One region of the Nocardia sp. NPDC050710 genome, then DNA from elsewhere that is predicted to be linked to it. Evidence: riboswitches for the same ligand, from Rfam matches in the RefSeq annotation. Region 1 holds a riboswitch; each other region holds the start of a gene.

Region 1 (3,270 bases):
GGTATTCGGGAACGGTGATTCTGCGAAAAGGCCGCCGGTTCTCTGTGCAGTTCGGAGAACCGGCGGCCTTTGCTCGTAAAGGTGCCCGTCAGACAGTGCGGAAGTGGCGGCGAGCGGTGGGGGTGTACATGGCGGGGATGGCGACGAGGACGGCCAGGACGTGGATCGCGCGCAGTGCGGCGATGGTCAGATCGCTCATTGTCACATCGGTGAACAGGTCCCCGAAGTCATCGGCGTTCGATAGTGCCCGCAGTGGTTCGACGATGAGCGAGGTCAGGCCGAGGACGCCGATGCCGAAGGTCAGGGTCAGGCGGGCCCAGCGGTCGCCGTGCGTCATCCGGACGGCGACCAGCAATACCGCCAGGTAGATGGCGCCGCGCAGCAGCCCGGTCGCCAATGCGGGCAGATCGGTCGGCGGCCGCTCGAGGGCGATCGTGGCCTGCGCGATCGCTTCGGCGACGCCCGCGACCAGCGCGACGACGAGTCCGCCGAAGGCCACCGAGACGGCGCGTGGGGTTCGATGTGGTTCGGCCGCGCGCAGCGCCGCGGGCCGGACGGAAGGGGCAGTGCCGGTCATACGACCGACACTGCCCTGTCCGTGCGATGTGCGGATCAGCCCGCGGTAGCAACCTGCTCCGGTACCGCAGTACTAGAGCGCGTGGCGTATTCGGTGAGGAATGCGAATCCGAGCCCGAGCGCGGCCCACAGTGTGGCGGTCTGCGCCAGCGACGCCACCCGGAACTGCCAGAGCAGACTGGGCGGGAAGTCCGCCTTCACCTCGTCGACGCCGGGCAGCAGGATGTAGCCGAGCGTGGTGATGAGGACGAACGCGGCGACACCCGCGATGAGCCGCAGTGTGCCTAGCCTGCCCCGCAGCAGTGTGTACACGTAGACCCCGGCGCCGACGGCGACGAAGCCGAGCAGCACCACGCCCACCCACAGCAGGGTGCGGTCGTTGATGGTCTCCGGATCGCCCACCGCGGGCGGATTCGCCGGGTACTTGAAGAACGGCACCGCGACGATGGCCAGCCAGCCGCCCGCCGCCAGCGCTATCGCCAGCCCGGGTCCCGACAGGGTGGTGTGGCGGCGCGCGAAATGTGTGGCCGCGCCGAAGATCGCGCCGAATGCCAGCCCGCCGAGACCGAGGGCGAGGAATTGTCCCGCCTTCTGTCCGCTCCGGCTGACCAGCGGCTCCTCCTCGTCGCCGTGTGAATGGCCCGCGGTGTCCTCGGGTGCGGAGTGCCCCGATTCCGCGGCGGAGTTCGCCTCTTCGATGGCGATGGCGGCATCGATCTTCGGCTCGCCGACGAAATAGCCCACCGTGGCGGCCAGCAGACCGGCGATCAAGCCGGCCAGCAGACCGCGCAACAGCAGCGTCTTGAACGATCCAGCCAGGGGGACGGCAGCCGACCGAGTCGGCGGGGTAGGCGAAATCAGTGGCACGGAACACCCAGCAGATGGCGTCCGTCATGCATCAGCTCGTGCATGAACATCCCGCTACGCGAGATTGCGCCCTGGTCGAAGCCGACCAGGTACAGCGTGAGCAGTGCGAGAAGAACGACGCCTACCGTGATGAGTACGGTGGCCAGGGATTCGGATGCCCGGCTGGGCGAATGCGCGATAGCCATTCGAGTCCTCCTAGGGATGCGCGTCCCGTGAGTTGTGCGGTGCGACGGTGCCGGTGTCTGGCTTTCCGGCACCGAGGACTCGGTGCATGGAACACAGTGGCGCGACCGCTCCGGAATCACACCGGAATTACCGCATCACCATCGCTTGGTCACTCGAACTGTGACACCCGAGGGCATCCGACGTCAATACGATCGGCAGCACGGTGCCACGGCGTCGGGCGAGTCGCCCGGCAGCTCGGTGACACCGAACCTGCCAGGCCATTCGCGGATTCGTCAGGATGCGGACTTGGCCGCGACGTCGAGTACGACCTCGAACTCCAGCAGCGAGGCACCGGTCGACACCGGCTTCTGTTCGCCGCTGCCCGCATGCGCCGCACGCGCCGGACCGTCCCGCCACGCCGCGAAGGACTCCTCGGAATCCCATTGGGTGACAACGAAGTACCGATTGTCGCCGGAGACCGGACGCAGCAGCTGGAACCCCAGGAAACCCGGCGAACCCTCGACCGCGTGCGCACGATGGGCGAACCGCTTCTCCAGCTCGGGGCCCGCGCCCTCGGGAACCTCGATCGCGTTGATCTTCACAACAGCCATGATTCGACAATACGTTCTCGCCCGTGGTCGCGGACTTCGGTGCACGCTCGGATGGGGCCGCGGGTGCGCCGTGCGATACACGCGGCAAAATCGACCCCGTGTTGCACGACGAAGGCGGTGCCGGGGTTCCGATCCTGCTGCTGCACGGATTGATGGGTAGCGCCCGCACCTGGGGAGACCACCTGAATTGGCTGCGCGGCCACGGTCATCTCTACACCTTCGACGCCGCGGGTCACGGTCGGCCCGCACCGGAGGAATTGACCACCGAGGCCTTCGTCGAGGACCTCGCCGCCGCCACCGCGGCCATTACCGAACCCATGGTCGTGATCGGGCATTCGATGGGCGGTCTGCACGGTTGGGTCTTCGCCGCGCGATATCCGCAGCGGGTCCGGGCGCTGGTGGTCGAGGACATCGCGCCTGATTTCACCGGCCGCACCGCCGCGAACTGGGCGGCCATGATCGAGGCATGGCCGCAACCGTTTCCGGACGCGGACGCGGTGCTCGATTTCTTCGGCCCGGTGGCGGGCCGCTATTTCCTGAAATCCTTCGAGCGCGGACCGGACGGCTACCGGCTGCACGGTTCGGTCGCCACCTTCCGCGATATCTCGGAGGAGTGGGGTACCAGGGATTTCTGGAGCCAGTGGCGCGCGGTGCGGGCACCGGCCCTGCTCATCGAGGGTGAGCACACCATTACCCCGCCCGGGCAGATGCGCGAAATGGCACGGACGAACCCCGCGGCCGAATACGTACTGATCGCGGATGCCGGGCATCTCGTGCACGACGACCAGCCCGAGCGCTACCGCGAGCGGGTCGAACAGTTCCTGCGCCGAGTGCTCGCCTGACGGAACGTTCCGCCCGGCAACCATATTCGGCCGGGCTCGGATGGCCTCAGCCCGCGGCTCCGCCCTCGCCCGCGAGTGCGAACAGGCCGTCGGAGGTCTGCTCGATCAGCCCGTCGACGAGTAGCGAATCCAGTGCGCGGTCGCGCTGCCCCGGGTCGCGCGTCCAGGCCAGATCGAGGCGAACCCGCTCCACCGGACCACTGGCATCG
Region 2 (3,270 bases), on a different contig from region 1:
TGGCGGCGAAGCCGCCGAGCTGTTCGGCGAAGTACTGCACCATGTCGTTGCGTTCCGATTCTCCGTGCACCAGCACGTCCAGCCCCAACCGCTCTTGCAGCGCAACGACATCCGCGATCTCGGCGCGCATCCGGCGCAGGTACTCGGCCTGATCGATCTCGCCCTTGCGCAGCGCCGCGCGGGCCAGCGGGATCGCCGAGGTCTGCGGATATGAGCCGATCGTGGTGGTGGGCAGTGCGGGCAGGTGCAGGCGTTCGGCCTGCACGGCGCGCCGCTCCTCGGCGGGCGCCCGCCGGGTGGCGCCCGGGCCGAGCGCGGCGAGCCGGGCCCGCACCCGCGGGTCGGACAGCCGGGGATCGGTGCGTCGCGCGGCCAAAGCCGCACGGACCGCATCCAATTCGTCGCTGATCGCCGCCGGTCCCGAGCCCAGGGCCGTTGCAAGCAGTCGCACCTCGGTGACTTTTTCGGAGCCGAAGGCGAGCCAGGACCGCAGCTCGTCGTCCAGCTGGGTTTCGACGGCCAGCGAGTACGGCACGTGCAGCAGTGAGCACGAGCTCGAAACCGCGACCGACGCCGCGGAGCCGAGCAGGGTGCCCAGTGTGGCCAGCGCCCGATCCAGATCGGTGCGCCACACATTTCGCCCGTCGACGACACCCGCGACGAGCAGCTTATTCGCCAGTGCGGGCACCGCGACCACGTCGGACAGGTCGCTCTCATAACCGATATCGAGTGCGACGCCCTCGATATCGGTGCTCGCCAGCGCGGACAGCGCCGCGCACGGCCTGCCGAAATACGTGGCCACCAGCAGCGCTGAGCGCTCGGTCGCCGCCGAGAGCTCAGCATAGGCGCCGCGCACCAGCTCGATCTCGGCCTCGGTGAGGTCGGTGACCAGCACCGGCTCATCGATCTGCACCCACTCGGCGCCCGCCGCGGCCAGCAGTCGCAGCAGTTCGCGGTACAGCGGAATCAGCTCACCCAGTCGATCCAGGGCCGGGCCGCCGGTCGCCTTGGCCAGCTTCAGGAAGGTGACCGGGCCGATCACCACCGGCCGGGCGGGTACGCCGAGCGCGAGCGCCTCGGCCAGTTCCTCCAGCAGTTTTCCGGATGCAGCGAAAACGTGGTCTCCGGACCGATTTCCGGCACCAGGTAGTGGTAGTTGGTGTCGAACCATTTGGTCATCTCCAGTGGTTCCACCGTGTCCGTGCCGCGGGCCGCGGCGAAATACCGATCCAGTGGATCGGCAATTCCGGCCACTCGGGGCGGCAGCGCGCCGAGCAGCACGGCGGTGTCGAGCACCTGGTCGTAATAGGAGAAGGTACCCACCGGCACCGAATCCAGCCCGGCCGCCTGCAATTCGGCGAATTGGGTGCGGCGCAGGTCGCGGGCGACCCGGTGCAGTTGCTCGGCGTCGATGCGCCCAGCCCAGTAGGACTCGGTGGCGCGCTTCAATTCCCGGCGCGGTCCCACCCGTGGCAGCCCGAGAACCGTTGCGGTGAACTCGGGGGCTGGCGATCGGCGGGGTGAGTGAACCCGGTATGCGAAGAAACAGTCACGATGTTTGCTCCAGTGCTGTGAACGTAAACCATCGCCATACGGGTACGCGGCAACCAGTCGACGACTCGGCGGTCCGCCACGATGGTCGGAGCCCGAGAAGTTCAGCACTGGAGGTCCGCGCGCCCAATCCACGAGGCGGTGGCCGCCGGATACGGCGTATCCGGCACAACCGGCAGGTCTTCGGACTCGCAGGCACGGGCCTTCTGGCCGGCCCCGGCGTCCGGGGCTCCCCTACTGGCCGTCGCTTCCCAGGCTTGCGCCCAGTGCGTATGACGGCGGTCGTTCCTGCATACCGCTGCGGGACAGTCCCGGATTCCCACCGGGTTCCCTCTCACCCGCGCGCCGCATCGGCGGACGGGCTTCGACTCCGGTACGCGACGTCGGGGCTCCAACTCGTCGGCGCACCGGAGAAACCAGCTGCCTCGCCAGTGTATGCGGTGCGCTCGATCGCGTCGCTCATCGGTTGCCCGCGTGGGCGAAGCCGCCCGCCGATGGCAAGGATCCGTTCCGCACAGCGGAACGGAGGCTACGGTGATATGTGACCGCCCGATGAACACAACTTCGCAAGCCTGCTACATCTCGTTGTGAAGATTTCTGCGAAGGGGACTTCCGTGTCAGAGCCGGGTTCGGGGGCGGGTACCTTAGTTCAATGTTCTCGAAAGTCTTGGTTGCAAATCGCGGCGAGATCGCCATCCGTGCCTTCCGCGCGGCCTACGAACTGGGCATCGGGACGGTCGCCGTCTTTCCGCACGAGGATCGCAACTCGGTCCACCGGTTGAAGGCCGCCGAGTCCTACCAGATCGGTGAGCAGGGACACCCGGTGCGGGCGTACCTGTCCATCGACGCGATCATCGATGCCGCCAAGACCGCGGGTGCCGATGCCATCTACCCCGGGTACGGCTTCCTGTCCGAGAATCCCGATCTGGCGGCGGCCTGCGCCCGCGAGGGCATCACCTTCATCGGACCCTCGGCCGAGGTGCTGGAGCTGGCGGGTAACAAGGCCCGCGCCATCGAGGCCGCCAAGGCCGCCGGGCTGCCGGTGCTGCGGTCCAGCGCGCCGTCCGCGGATGTGGACGAATTGCTCGCCGCCGCCCAGGAGCTCGATTACCCGATCTTCGTCAAGGCGGTCGCGGGCGGCGGCGGGCGTGGCATGCGCCGGGTCGCCGCCGCCGAGCAGTTGCGCGAATCGATCGAGGCCGCGTCCCGCGAAGCGGAATCGGCATTCGGCGATCCGACGGTGTTCCTCGAGCAGGCCGTGGTGAATCCGCGCCACATCGAGGTGCAGATCCTGGCCGACCAGCACGGCAATGTCATGCACCTGTTCGAGCGCGACTGTTCGGTGCAGCGCCGCCACCAGAAGGTGATCGAACTCGCACCCGCGCCGAACCTGGATCCCGCACTGCGCGAACGGATCTGCAACGACGCGGTGGCCTTCGCCCGCCAGATCGGCTACAGCTGCGCCGGCACCGTGGAGTTCCTGCTCGATGAGCGCGGCAATCACGTCTTCATCGAGATGAACCCGCGCATCCAGGTCGAGCACACGGTGACCGAGGAGGTCACCGATGTGGATCTGGTGCAGTCGCAGCTGCGGATCGCGGCGGGGGAGACCCTGGAGCAGCTCGGCCTGAGCCAGGACAAGATCACCGTCCGCGGCGCCGCGCTGCAGTGCCGGATCACCACCGAGGATCCGGCCAACGGTTTCCGCCCGGACACCGG
Region 3 (3,270 bases), on a different contig from region 1:
CGCGAGCTCGCTGTCGCTCAGGTCGGTCACCAGGATCGGCTCATCGATCTGGACCCACGCGACACCGGCGGCCGCGAGCCGGGCGAGCAGGTCCCGGTACAGCGGGAGCAACTCGGCGAGGCGGTCCAACGGCGCACCATCGGCATGCTTGGCCAGCTTCAGGAAGGTCAGCGGCCCGATGACGACCGGACGGGCCGGGATCCCGAGCTCGTCGGCCTCGGTGAGCTCGGCGAACAGCTTCTCCGGGTGCAGCGAGAACCGGGTGCCGCCGTCGATCTCGGGGACGATGTAGTGGTAGTTGGTGTCGAACCATTTGGTCATCTCGAGCGGCGCGATCGAGTCGGTGCCGCGAGCAGCGGCGAAGTAGCGATCGAGCGGGTCGGCGATCTCGGCGACCCGTGGCGGCAGCGCACCCAGCAGGACGGCGGTGTCGAGGACCTGGTCGTAGTAGGAGAAGGTGCCGACCGGGATCGAGTCCAGGCCGGCGGCGGCGAGCAGGCTCAGATGAGCATGGCGCAGCTCGCGCGCGACGGTGTGCAGGTGATTGGCGTCGACCTTGCCGGCCCAGTAGGCCTCGGTGGCGCGCTTGAGTTCACGGTTCGGCCCAACTCGGGGCAGCCCCAGAACAGTGGCGGTGAAGGGGGTGTGCGGAACGGCCACGATCATCGTCTCCGGTACGGGTGGGATGGCCACAGCCTGTCGTGGGCAGCACCGACCACCGACCGTGCGAACACGCGCGAAAACCGCGCCCGCTCCGGACAGGTCCGGCGGGTCGGAAATTGTCGGTCCGTGCGCCCAATCCACGAGGCGGAGGCCGCCGGACACGGCGTGTCCGGCGCAACGGGCAGGTCTTCGGACTTGTGGGCACCGGCCGATTCGGCCGACCTACTGGCCGTCGCTTCCCAGGGAGGTGCCCAGTGCTCGATGACGGCGGTCGTTCCCACTCACCGCTGCGGGACAGTCCCGGATTCCCACCGGGTTCCCTCTTGCCGGACACCGGTCTCCCGGCGCCCGGTTTCGACACGATCACCGGAGCTCGGGACTCCGACTCTGCACAGTGAACGTGAACCAGCTGCGCCGACCATGCTAGTCCAGAATCGCCCAGCGGCGATGGCCAGGCGGATCGCCCGGCCGTCCCAGGCTTTTTCTCTGTGAGGCCCGTCATAGTGGAAAGGCCGCTCGAGGGTGGCTTTTCGAGGCGATATCAGGGTGTCGGGGTGGGCGATGGTCCACCGTGGTAGCGGTGCGTGGGTTGTGTGTGCACTGCGGTGTCGTATTCTGTGCGGGCAGCTGGTTCGCCGGTGGCCTGGATGTCGGGAGTCCCCGCTCGGTCGTCGGCGTCGACACCTCGCGCCGTGTGGCGTTTCGGGGTGGAGAGGGAACCCGGTGGAAATCCGGGGCTGTCCCGCAGCGGTAAGCAGGAACGAACATCGTCAACAGCACTGGGCCACCCATGCCCGGGAAGCGGCGGTCAGTAGGTGGCGCGGGGGGTCCCCGGCCGGTGCCTGTAAGTCCGAAGACCTGCCACTGTGCCGGATACGCCGTGTCCGGGGGTCGTCGCCTCGTGGATCGGGCGCTCACCGGCAGGTTCCCGAATCGTGTTGTGCGAGTTGGGGGTTCCGCTGTCGTGCGTCCATTGGCGTCAGGCCGTTGCTGCCACCCGACGGAGAACACATCGTGGCCCAGTCCGCTACCGCTGCTGTTTCGGTGAATACCCAGTCTCTCGGTGAGCTCGATCCCGAGTTGGCCGCCGCAATGGCGGGCGAGCTCGCCCGCGAGCGCGACACCCTCGAGATGATCGCCTCGGAGAACTTCGTGCCGCGCGCGGTCCTGCAGGCGCAGGGTTCCGTGCTCACCAACAAGTACGCCGAGGGCTACCCGGGCCGCCGCTACTACGGTGGCTGTGAGGCCGTCGACGTGGTGGAGACCCTGGCGCGCGACCGCGCCAAGGAGCTCTTCGGCGCCGAGTTCGCCAACGTGCAGCCCCACTCCGGCGCCCAAGCCAACGCCGCGGTGCTGATGGCGCTGATGAACCCGGGCGAGACCCTGCTGGGCCTGGACCTGGCCCACGGCGGTCACCTCACCCACGGCATGCGCCTGAACTTCTCCGGCAAGCTCTACGACGTCCACTCGTACGGGGTGAGCAAGGAGGACCACCGCATCGACATGGACGAGGTGCGTGACATCGCCAAGGCGGCCAAGCCGAAGGTGATCGTCGCCGGCTGGTCGGCCTACCCGCGCCACCAGGACTTCGCGAAGTTCCGCGAGATCGCCGACGAGGTCGGCGCCTACCTGTGGGTCGACATGGCGCACTTCGCCGGTCTGGTCGCCGCCGGTCTGCACCCCTCGCCGGTGCCGTATGCCGACGTGGTGTCCTCCACCGTGCACAAGACCCTCGGCGGCCCCCGCTCCGGTCTGATCCTGGCCAAGCAGGAATTCGGCAAGAAGCTGAACTCGGCGGTGTTCCCGGGTCAGCAGGGTGGCCCGCTGATGCACGTGATCGCCGCCAAGGCCGCCGCATTCAAGATCGCCGCGACCGACGAGTTCAAGGACCGTCAGGTGCGCACCCTGTCCGGTTCCCGCATCCTCGCCGAGCGCCTGACCGGAGCCGACGTCGAGGACAAGGGCGTCTCCGTGCTCACCGGCGGCACCGACGTGCACCTGGTCCTGGTCGACCTGCGCAACTCCGAGCTCGACGGCCAGCAGGCCGAGGACCTCCTGCACGAGGTCGGCATCACGGTCAACCGCAACGCCGTCCCGTTCGACCCGCGCCCGCCGATGGTCACCTCCGGCCTGCGCATCGGCACCGCCGCCCTGGCCACCCGCGGCTTCGGCGACGCCGAGTTCACCGAGGTCGCCGACATCATCGCCGCCGCCCTCGCAGGCACCTCCGACACCGAGACCCTGCGCGCCCGCGTCGCCAAGCTGGCCCAGAGCGTCCCGCTCTACCAGGGCCTCGAAGACTGGAAGTTCATCTGACCGGATATTCGCCACTGGGGATCGGCCGCGATGCGGCACCTGGTGGCGATCCGGGAATGGCGTGGGGTTCGAGGAGACCAAAGATGACGAGGACCGGTTCGGGGCGACCTGAGTGCGGTGAAACCGACAGCGTCGGCCACTCGGTCGCGCAGAGGTTGCGTGCGCACGCAGGCGTGGGTGCGGGCGTGCCGTTCTCGGTGGAGTTCAATCCGCCGCGAGACAGTGCGGGGGAGGCGCGGTTGTGGCGGGCGGTGCGCGAGTTCGAGCGCATGCATCCGGCGTTCGTGTCGA

What was found. Region 1 has a riboswitch for cobalamin ahead of AB0H61_RS31920 (CbtB-domain containing protein). Riboswitches for the same ligand answer to the same signal wherever they lie in the genome.
Region 2: linked by a shared signal. The riboswitch ahead of metE (5-methyltetrahydropteroyltriglutamate--homocysteine S-methyltransferase) and the one ahead of AB0H61_RS31920 (CbtB-domain containing protein) in region 1 are both predicted to bind cobalamin.
Region 3: linked by a shared signal. The riboswitch ahead of glyA (serine hydroxymethyltransferase) and the one ahead of AB0H61_RS31920 (CbtB-domain containing protein) in region 1 are both predicted to bind cobalamin.

The regions. Positions count from the first base shown of each region.
Region 1 is NZ_JBFAHV010000025.1:45,504-48,773, forward strand. It holds gene AB0H61_RS31910 (hypothetical protein) at 89-577, opposite strand; gene AB0H61_RS31915 (CbtA family protein) at 613-1,443, opposite strand; gene AB0H61_RS31920 (CbtB-domain containing protein) at 1,434-1,628, opposite strand; cobalamin riboswitch at 1,659-1,812, opposite strand; gene AB0H61_RS31925 (antibiotic biosynthesis monooxygenase) at 1,902-2,219, opposite strand; gene AB0H61_RS31930 (alpha/beta hydrolase) at 2,318-3,061, shown strand; gene AB0H61_RS31935 (A/G-specific adenine glycosylase) at 3,108-3,270, opposite strand, start outside.
Region 2 is NZ_JBFAHV010000001.1:1,181,043-1,184,312, reverse strand. It holds partial or broken gene metE (5-methyltetrahydropteroyltriglutamate--homocysteine S-methyltransferase) at 1-1,476, opposite strand, end outside; cobalamin riboswitch at 1,708-1,929, opposite strand; gene AB0H61_RS05540 (pyruvate carboxylase) at 2,204-3,270, shown strand, end outside.
Region 3 is NZ_JBFAHV010000035.1:56,662-59,931, forward strand. It holds gene metE (5-methyltetrahydropteroyltriglutamate--homocysteine S-methyltransferase) at 1-666, opposite strand, end outside; cobalamin riboswitch at 826-1,030, opposite strand; cobalamin riboswitch at 1,342-1,544, shown strand; gene glyA (serine hydroxymethyltransferase) at 1,678-2,979, shown strand; gene AB0H61_RS36295 (methylenetetrahydrofolate reductase) at 3,063-3,270, shown strand, end outside.